DNA from 3 places in the Tardiphaga sp. 20_F10_N6_6 genome. Region 2 is predicted to be linked to each of the others. Evidence: predicted binding sites of a transcription regulator. Region 2 holds the regulator's gene; each other region holds the start of a gene.
The links. The regulator PhoB, encoded in region 2, activates phosphate uptake and scavenging genes when phosphate is short. The targets are predictions, from matches to a motif close to TGTCATNNANCTGTCAT.
Positions count from the first base shown of each region.

Region 1 (3,278 bases), 920 kb from region 2:
TCGTCGCCTCTGAAGTGAAGGCATTGGCGAGCCAGACCGCCAAGGCTACCGAAGAGATCTCCGCCCAGGTCGCCGCCATGCAGGCGTCCACCAGCGAAGCCGTGCTTTCGATCAGCGCCATTACAGGCACCATTGCGCAGATGAGCGAGATCACCACCAGCATCTCCACGGCCGTCCAGGAGCAGGGCGAGGCCACGCGGGAAATCGCGCGCAACATTCAGTCGGTCGCGGCGGGCTCCAGTGAAATCAGCGAACATATCGGCGGCGTCAGCAGCGCAGCAGAAGCGACCGGGACGGCGGCCTCGCAGGTGTTGTCGAATGCCAGGGAGCTCGACACCCAGTCCGGCATGTTACGAACGGCTGTGGACGAGTTCCTGACCAAGGTGCGTGCTGCGTAGAGGCTCTACTTTCCCTCTCCAACAAGGGGGGAGGGAAAGTAGATCAAGCCCGGATGCAAAAAGCCCTCCCTTGCGGGAGGGCTTTCGTCGTTCAGGCTGATGCCTGCTCGCGTTGCTTACTTCGCCTTCAGGAAGTCGGCGACTTCGAGCAGCACGAACTCGTTGTCGTCGGCCTTGTTCGGCTCACGGCTCGACGAGAACGGCAGGTTGTTGTCGTTGCCGACGATGATGTGGGTGGCATCAACCTGGTCGACGTTCTCGATGGTGAAGAACGGGAAGGTCAGCACGCCGTCGTTCAGCGGCTTGCGGGCCAGCTTGTTCGGGTCCTGGATCTTCATCAGGTCGATGAAACCAATCTTGCGAACGGGCTTGCCGACATTGGCGTCGTTCAGTTCGATCTTGTAGACCTTCTTGAACTTGGCGAGATCCGGGAAGCAGTCTTCACCGCGCTTGCCGTCGGCGCAGGCCTTGTCCTTGGTGCCTTCGCCGTTGTCACGCTCGATGATCAGGCCGTTGTCGGCGGTGATCATGTTGAAATCGCCGATGGCATTGCCGTTCTGTTCGAACACATACTGCCAGTAGCGACCGGTGAACTTCTCGTTGGCGACGTCGAATTCCAGGATGCGCGAAGCTTCCTTGCCGTCGACCTTTTCCCAGTCCTTCTTCTCGGCATCCCAGATCGGGCCTTCGAGCAGGCCGTAGAGGAACTTGCCATCCTTGGAGGAAGCGAAGCCTTCATAGCCCTTGGAGCGGCGCAGGTTGACCGTGGTGTAGGTGGCGCCCGGCGCACCCGGCGACTGCACCGACCAATGGTCCGGTGAACGCACCGGCTTGCCGTCGGCGACGGTGTCAAACACAGCCCGCACCTTGCCGGTCTTGTCGGCCTTGATGATGTAGGGGCCGAATTCCTCGCCGATCCAGAAATTGTCGCCGACGATCTGGAAACCCTCGGTGTCGACATCGGCGCCGGTCAGGTAGCGCTTGGCGGTGTCTTCATGGACGATGCGGAACGGCACCTTCTTGTCGGGATCGTGCAGGAACACGGTGGCCTGACGCTCGACCTTGCCGTTCTTCCAGTCGATCTTGTGGTGATTGAGATAGATCATGTAGTCGGCCGAATTGTAGCGCGAGCCGGCGCCGTTGTCGGTCAGCACCCAGAACGAACCGTCGGGCATCACCTTGATGCCGGAATGGCCCTGCAGCGGCTGGCCCTTCATCGGCAGCGAGATGCCGGTGGCGCGCTCATAGGACTTGCCCATCACGGTGCCGAGCGCGTCGACGCGCTTGCCGGTGGTGTATTTGCCCGAGGTCTTCAGGTCGTTCGGCGCATCCGCAGGCGCATCGATGGTCGACGTCGCCGGCAGCACGGCATGGCCGGCGAGCTTGGCGGGGAATTCACCTTCGGTCTGGGCGAAAGCGGCGGATGTGAGCATGACGAGGGAAGCGACGGAGCAGAGGAATGTGCTGCGCATGGTGTGTCTCCTTGTGGTGACCATGCGGCGTGTTCTGAGGCGCGGGCGTTACGCTGCGCTGACAGTTCCGTGACAAGAAAATGACGAGAGGGGAAAACCCTGCGACATGCAGTCGCCGAGTCTGCGGGTTAGGCGCGGTTCCTCTTCGTTCAACCCACGCAAAACCATCTCATGGCCGGGCAAAGCGCGAAGCGCGGCTTCGCTGGATGTCCCGGCCATCCACGTCTTCTTTGTGGCCGAGACGTGGATACCCGGCATTCGCCGGGCATGACGAACATACCTGCCGTGCGGTTCTATCTGAAATGCACCTACTGCTTCTCGATCCCCGCATCCGTGATCAGCTTCTCCCACACCTTGAGCTGATCCTTCAGGAAGGCGTCGAACTCTTCCGGCGTACCGGAAAAGGCTTCCATGCCGCGGCTGGCGAGGTCTTTCTGGATCTCGGGGCGTTCGACGATCTTGCGGATTTCGGCGTTGAGCTTGACGACGATGTCCTTCGGCATGTTGGCCGGACCGAGATAGCCCTGCCACGAGGTGATGTCGAAGCCCTTCACGCCGGCCTCGTCCATAGTCGGCAGATCGGGCAGCAGTTTGGAGCGATATTTCGTGGTCACCGCAAGCGACTTCAACGCCTTGGCGTTGACATGCGGCAAGCCGGTCGGAACGTCGACGAACATCATGCTGACACGGCCGGCGATGACATCGGTGAGCGCCGGTGGTGAGCTCTTGTAAGGCACGTGCAGGAGATCGAGCTTGGCGAGGCGGGCAAAGGTCGCGCCCGAGACGATCGCCGACGAACTGCCCGATGCGTAGGAGTACTTGCCCGGCTCTTTCTTGGCGAGCGCGATCAGCTCTTCCACGGAGTTGGCGGGAATCTCAGGATTGATCACCAGCATGAAGGGCAGGTCGCCGGTGCGCGCGATCGGCGTGAAATCCTTGATCGGATCATAGCTCATGGTCTTGAGCAGAAAAGGATTGGCCGAATGCGTCGTGTTGGTCGTGACGAACAGCGTGTAACCGTCGGCGGGGGCGCGGGCGACGAAACTGGCGGCGATCGAGCCATTGGCGCCGGCTTTGTTGTCGATCACGGTGTTGGCGTTCAGTGCGGTGCCGAGTTCCTTGGCGATCAGGCGCGTCGTGGTGTCGGTGCCGCTGCCGGCGGCGAAAGGGAGCACCAGCGTGATCGCCCGGTTTGGATAATTCGCAGTTTGTGCGATGGCATCCGGGGTCGCCAACAGCAGCGCTCCGATAAACGATGCGCTCGCCGCACCGCGAAGAACTGAAAGTCCGTGCATTCCGCTTTTCTCCCTGAATCGGCTTTGGTAGCCCACATTTGTTGCGGGCAAACTAGCGGAGGTCGGTGACGCACGGAAGCGGAAAGGTATGCAGTTCAGCTGAGCGCGCTGTC
Region 1 covers NZ_CP197239.1:5,525,469-5,528,746, forward strand. The annotation lists gene AB7813_RS26475 (methyl-accepting chemotaxis protein) at 1-398, shown strand, start outside; gene AB7813_RS26480 (esterase-like activity of phytase family protein) at 515-1,870, opposite strand; gene AB7813_RS26485 (Bug family tripartite tricarboxylate transporter substrate binding protein) at 2,179-3,165, opposite strand.
Region 1: AB7813_RS26480 (esterase-like activity of phytase family protein) is a predicted target of PhoB. The motif match lies at 1,929-1,945, and genes of this name have one in related genera.

Region 2 (3,278 bases):
GGAGCTGATCGACGAGTTGAAGGATCAGTATACGATCGCGATCGTGACCCATAACATGCAGCAGGCTGCCCGCGTCTCCGACAGCACGGCCTTCATGTATCTCGGCGAGTTGATCGAGTTCGATCAGACCAACAAGATCTTCACGTCGCCGACCGATCGCCGCACCCAGGATTACATCACCGGCCGCTTCGGCTGACGCGACACATTCGCGGGAGGAATTTGAGATGGCTTTTGAACACACCACCAAGGCTTTCGACGACGATCTGCAGGAGCTGACCCGTCTCGTTGCCGAGATGGGTGGCCTCGCGGAACGGCAGATCGTCGAATCCGTCGATGCGCTGATCCGCCGGGACGTCGCGCTCGGTGCGCGCGTCGTCGCCACTGACTCCGAGATCGACCAGTTGCAGCGCACGATCGAAGAGCGCGCCGTGCTGACCATCGCCAAGCGCCAGCCAATGGCTGTCGATTTGCGCGAGATCGTCGGCGCGCTGCGCGTCGCCACTGATCTGGAACGCATCGGCGATCTCTCCAAGAACATCGGCAAGCGCGTCAATGCACTCGACAGCGACTTCCATCCGCTGAAGCTGATCCGCGGCCTCGAGCACATGACCGACCTCGTGACCACCCAGGTCAAGGCCGTGCTCGACGCCTATGCCGCACATGATCTGCCCGCTGCGATGACGGTGTGGAAGGGCGACGAGGAAATCGACGCGATCTGCACCTCGCTGTTCCGCGAACTCCTGACCTATATGATGGAAGACCCGCGTAACATTTCGTTCTGTATCCACCTGATGTTCTGCGCCAAGAACATCGAGCGGATCGGTGACCATGCCACCAATATTGCGGAAACCGTGTTCTACATGATCGAGGGCCAGCAAATCCTCGACAAGCGCCCGAAGGGCGACATGACCACATTCGCGAACACGCCGACGGTCTGAAGCATGATCCGGAAAAGTGGAAGCCAGTCTTCCGCAAGGATCATGATTTAAAGACTTGTCGGACGTCACTGAGGGTATTGATCAAGATGGCTGTGAATGCACGCATTCTGGTTGTGGAAGATGAAGAGGCACTAACGACGCTGCTTCGCTACAACCTCGACGCCGAAGGCTATGATGTTGAAACCGTCGCTCGCGGCGACGATGCCGACACCCGCTTGAAGGAGCGGGTGCCGGATCTCGTGGTGCTCGACTGGATGCTGCCGGGCCTGTCCGGCATCGAACTGTGCCGCCGCTTGCGCGCACGGCCCGAAACCAAGGCATTGCCGATCATCATGCTGACGGCGCGCGGCGAAGAGAGCGAGCGCGTTCGCGGTCTCGCCACCGGTGCCGACGACTACATCGTCAAGCCGTTCTCGGTGCCGGAGCTCCTGGCCCGCGTGAAGGGCCTGCTCCGTCGTGCAGCTCCCGAGCGTCTCGCCACCGTCCTGGCGTTTGGCGACATCGAACTCGACCGCGACAAGCGCCGCGTCGTGCGGTCCAGCCGTCCGATCGATCTCGGTCCGACCGAATATCGCCTGCTGGAGTTCTTCCTGGAACATCCGGGCCGCGTGTTCAGCCGCGAGCAGTTGCTCGACAGCGTCTGGGGCCGCGACATCTATATCGACGAGCGCACCGTCGACGTGCATATCGGCCGCCTGCGCAAGCTGCTCAATCCCGCTGGCGAGCCCGATCCAATCCGCACCGTGCGCGGTGCCGGCTACGCGCTGGACGACCGGTTCGACAAGGCGGCGGAGTAGGTATCTTCCTTCTCCCCCGCAAGCGGGGCGAGGTTAGAAGCCCCCAAGCAAAAAATGCCCGGCTCATCGCCGGGCATTTTCATTTGGTTTAGATGCTTTCCAGCTCAGCGCGTCGGCTTCGGCACTGCGCGGCGGCGGTCGCTTGCCGGCTGATAAGCGATGCGCGAGTGATGCGCGCAATAGGGGGCGCCGGCCAGGGCCTTGCCGCCGCAGAAATAGAAGTCCGCGCTCGACGGATCGCCGATCGGCCAATGGCAGGTGGCTTCGTTGAGTTCGACCAGCGACAGGCGCTGGCTGATCGGCACGATGTTGTCATAGGCGATCGGGTCGGGCTCGGCCTCGATCTCGTAATTATGGGCCAGCGCGGTATTGCCGCGTGCCATCGGGCGGGCAACGCGTACCATCTGCTGCGCCGGGCGCGCCTTGCGCTGCCGCGGAGCTGCCGAGGAGGGGCTCTTGGCACGGCCGGACAGGCCAAGGCGGTGAACCTTGCCGATCACGGCATTGCGGGTCACGTTACCGAGTTCCGCAGCGATCTGGCTGGCGGAAAGGCCGCCTTCCCAGAGTTTCTTCAACTGTTCGACGCGATCGTCGGTCCATGTCATTACCGTCATCGCCGTTTTCCCTTCGTGAGCGCCGGCCTGACCGGGCAGCGCTGCGAGTTGAGACTTCAAAAATCCCTGCGGTCAGAATCCTTTAGCGCTCACCGGGCGCGAATTTCGCGTCCGGCTGTTACGCCGCACTGGATGTGTCAAAAGGATCTACCGCCGCACGAGATGTCGTATCCGACGAGGCAAAAGCTACAATATGCCGTGACTCGCGCGCAAGAGTCGGGCATGCCGCGTCCACATGCTTCTGCAAATAAAGCTGCAAAATCGGCTTTTTCTGCGACTCCGTGTGACTCGAAAGCCGCAGTGCGCGGTTGACAGTCTTCACAGCACACATAGAATAATGCCCACGTGCCGCCCGAGAAGGGCGGCACGTTTCGTTTCTAGGGTCCGTTGTTCGATTTCGCACAGTTGTCATCGACGCGGCCGCAGTCTTTTCGATCGGATCGGTTATGACCAGCAACGCAACGTCTTCGCCCCTCTCTCAGGCTCACTTGCTGCCTGTTTTCGCGCGTGCGGATGTCGCTTTCGAGCGCGGTGAAGGCGCGTGGCTGATTGGAACCGATGGCGAGCGCTATCTCGATTTCACCAGCGGCGTTGCCGTGAACGCACTTGGCCATGCGCACCCACATATGGTTGCCGCATTGCAGGAGCAGGCCACCAAGCTCTGGCATATGTCGAACCTGTTCAAGAGCCCGGACGGCGAGCGCCTCGCCGCGCGGCTGTGCGAACAAAGCTTTGCCGACTTCGTGTTCTTCGCCAATTCGGGTGCGGAAGCGATGGAATGCGCGATCAAGGTGACCCGCCACTATCATTTCTCCAAGGGCCATCCCGAGCGCACGCGCATCATCACCTTTGAAGGCGCGTTCCATGGCCGCACCCTCGGCACGCTCGCGGCGACCGGCGCTGCCAAATATCTCGAAGGCTACGGCACG
Region 2 covers NZ_CP197239.1:4,605,654-4,608,931, forward strand. The annotation lists gene pstB (phosphate ABC transporter ATP-binding protein PstB) at 1-196, shown strand, start outside; gene phoU (phosphate signaling complex protein PhoU) at 225-938, shown strand; gene phoB (phosphate regulon transcriptional regulator PhoB) at 1,031-1,735, shown strand; gene AB7813_RS22115 (GcrA family cell cycle regulator) at 1,840-2,349, opposite strand; gene AB7813_RS22120 (aspartate aminotransferase family protein) at 2,796-3,278, shown strand, end outside.

Region 3 (3,278 bases), 2.1 Mb from region 2:
GCCGGTGGTGTCGATGCGGATGAAGGCGTTGGGGGCGAATTTGCCCTCCGTCGTATCGGGAGGTTGCGTCGGCTCATTGGCCGCGCGTACCGGAAGCTGGAAGGCGAACATAAAGCCGCCGGCAAAGGCGCCAGCGAGCAGATTGCGCCGTGACAGGCCAGAAGGCTTGTTTGCAGGACTGGTCGCAACAAGCATGTTGTCTGCAAGTTTCATGACCGACTCCTAGGTTTGCCGTTCGGAGGCAGCATGCTTGATGGCTTCACGAACCCGGACATAGGTGCCGCAGCGACATATATTTCCGGCCATGGCGGCGTCGATGTCAGAATCGTCGGGGGTCGGCGTAGAAGCGAGGAGCGCGGCCGCCGACATGATCTGCCCGGACTGGCAGTAACCGCATTGAATGACTTCGAGATCGAGCCAGGCCTTCTGCACCTTGGCGCCGACCGGTGTGGTGCCGACGCCTTCGATTGTGGTGATGGCGCGTCCGCTCACCGCACTGACCGGCAGCAGACAGGAGCGCACGGCCTTGCCGTCGACATGCACGGTGCATGCCCCGCATAGCGCAACGCCGCAGCCGAATTTTGTGCCGGTCATGCCGAGAATATCGCGCAGCACCCAGAGCAGGGGCATGTCGTCTGGTGCGTCGAAGGACTTCTGCTCGCCGTTGATATTGAGATTTGCCACAGTGAGACCCCCGTTTGCTCGACTCGATGATGCAATGGCGAATGGTTCGTCATCGACCAACGACGGTACTATAGGCGTACGGTCATCATTTCAAAAGCAGCAATAAGATGCAGCAGGACTATACATTGGTTTGTATGTCGCGCGAGCGTGTCTGTCGGATAAATCGCGGTAAAATCTGCGCGACGTCATCCGACGCCCTCTTCGTGGGCGTCGGATGACTTTTATTCAAAAGAATATTGCGGTTGCGTTAGGCTCGGCCTGCCCGAAAAACGTTACGCGATCTGCCGACTGTGGGGCTAGTACCGCTCCGGCACATACATTTCGGCTGGCACCGGCGTGCGGTGATAGTCGGGATTGCGTACGCGCGCAGGCAGGACCACAGGCGGATGCTCGATCTCCTGATAGGGAAGCTGTTCGAGCAGATGCGCGATACAGTTCAGGCGGGCCTTCTTCTTGTCGACGGCCTGCACCACATGCCACGGGGCTTCCGGAATATGCGTATGCTCGAGCATCGCTTCCTTGGCCTTGGTGTATTGCTCCCAGCGGGTGCGCGCCTCGACATCCATCGGGCTGAGCTTCCACTGTTTGAGCGGGTCGGCGATACGCATCGAGAAGCGCAGGTGCTGCGCTTCGTCGGTGATCGAGAACCAGTATTTGACCAGGATGATGCCCGAGCGCACCAGCATGCGTTCGAATTCCGGCACCGAGCGGAAGAATTCCTCCACGTCATCCTCGGTGCAGAAACCCATCACGCGCTCGACGCCGGCGCGGTTGTACCAGCTACGATCGAACAGCACGATCTCGCCGCCGGCGGGGAGGTGCGAGACGTAACGCTGGAAGTACCATTGGGTGCGTTCGCGCTCATTCGGCGCGGGGAGTGCGGCAACGCGGCAGACGCGTGGATTGAGCCGCTGGGTGATCCGCTTGATGACGCCACCCTTGCCAGCGGAATCGCGACCCTCGAAGATCACCACGACCTTGAGCTTGTTCTGCTGCACCCAGCTCTGCAACTTCACCAATTCGCCCTGCAGGCGGAACAGTTCCTTGAAATAGAGGCGTCGCTCGATGGTCTCCGCCGGGCTGTGGTCGGACATTTCGTTGGTCAGGGCGTCGAGACGATCGTCATCGATCTCGAGCTCGAGTTCTTCGTCGAAGCCGTCCAGCATCTCTGCACGAATGCGGTCGTGGATTGCTTGCGCGTCGTCGAGGGAATGTTCGGTCATGGCAGCTCCGCTTGTATCGAATGGGTTCACGGTTATGGACCGATGCAAATGTCAGCGGTGTGACACTGCCCCCCAGGCCCGGGGCGAATGGGCAAACGGCCCCAATGGGTCTCGCCGCTGCTGTCCATGCAGGACGGGGTACCGCAAGCCGAAATTCAACTACGCGTGATTGGCGCTACCTTGAGAGCCAAGCGTGCGCATCTGAGGTCGCGGGGCTCGTTGACCAAGGAAAAATGTGATGAATAAATTCATTCTGTTGGGCGCCGCTTTACTGATCGCTGGCACTGCGAGCTGGACCGCGCAGGCCAAAGACGGGCATAGCGCTGCCAGCAAGCATCGACGGATCATGTCCTCTCACGCGCGGTATGAGGGAAGCGCCCCCGTAACGGTCTATCGCGGATTTGGTGCCGGCCCCGGTTCATATGGATACAGCGCGCCATATGGATATGGCGGCGGTTCATACGGCGGAGATGACAATGCGGAAGGCCGAACGAGCGGCGGCTAGGACGCCTTGGCAGTTTCGGCTGCTAGCCCACTCGCAGACGGAATAGGCGGCGCTGCGCCAGGTTTCAGGTGGCAGCGCAGCGCCGTGTGCAAACCCAAATCATAATTTGTACGCCGTGCGGAAGCCGCCCCAATGGCGTCCCTGTATGCGCACAGGCACGTCGATCTCGCGCATCATCACGGTCTGGCCGTTGCCCATGTCGCGGGCATAACTCTGGATCAGGTAGGAACGTGTATTGCGACCGGCGGCCAATCCAGCCGGATCGTTGAAGATGCGGCGATTGCGGCAGTTGGCCGTGTTCCAGGCGACATCACCCGGGCGCTGCGGCTTGGAATAGATGCTGTTATGTACCGGTAGATAGCCGTTGCGGTCGATCATGGCGCAGAACGCCATGCGGCTGTCCTTGGCGAGAAATGCATCCTGGAATTCGGGGAGTGCGCGGTCGGCCCAGCCGAGAACCTTTGTCCGGTACTGCACCGGACTGGAGCCAGGGATTTCGACGTAGTTGTCGTCGAACATGTCGTCGATGCTGATAGCGCCGGATGCAATACCGTCGGCAAAGATCTTGTTGAGCACGGCGCCGGCGTCGATGGCGCGGGTGACGAATTCGGTGTTCTCGTCATGGATCGCCCATAGTCGGTCTTCGATCCGGCTGATGAGAGCCCCGTCGGGCGCGACGAACAGTGCCTGTGCGCCGGCGGGGGAATGTTCGGCAATGCGCAGGCGGCAGGGGCCGACCTCGCTGAGTTCAGCAGCAACGATGTCGTGCAACGGAAGCCGGTTCGCGTCCGGTCCGCCGATGAGAATGCCGTCCATCGAGATTTCATAGACCGGCGCGCTGATCTGGCCGGCGCGCGCCTGAAGAT
Region 3 covers NZ_CP197239.1:2,528,116-2,531,393, reverse strand. The annotation lists gene AB7813_RS12290 (molybdopterin cofactor-binding domain-containing protein) at 1-213, opposite strand, end outside; gene AB7813_RS12285 ((2Fe-2S)-binding protein) at 223-684, opposite strand; gene ppk2 (polyphosphate kinase 2) at 981-1,907, opposite strand; gene AB7813_RS12275 (methyl-accepting chemotaxis protein) at 2,512-3,278, opposite strand, start outside.
Region 3: ppk2 (polyphosphate kinase 2) is a predicted target of PhoB. The motif match lies at 1,956-1,972, and genes of this name have one in related genera.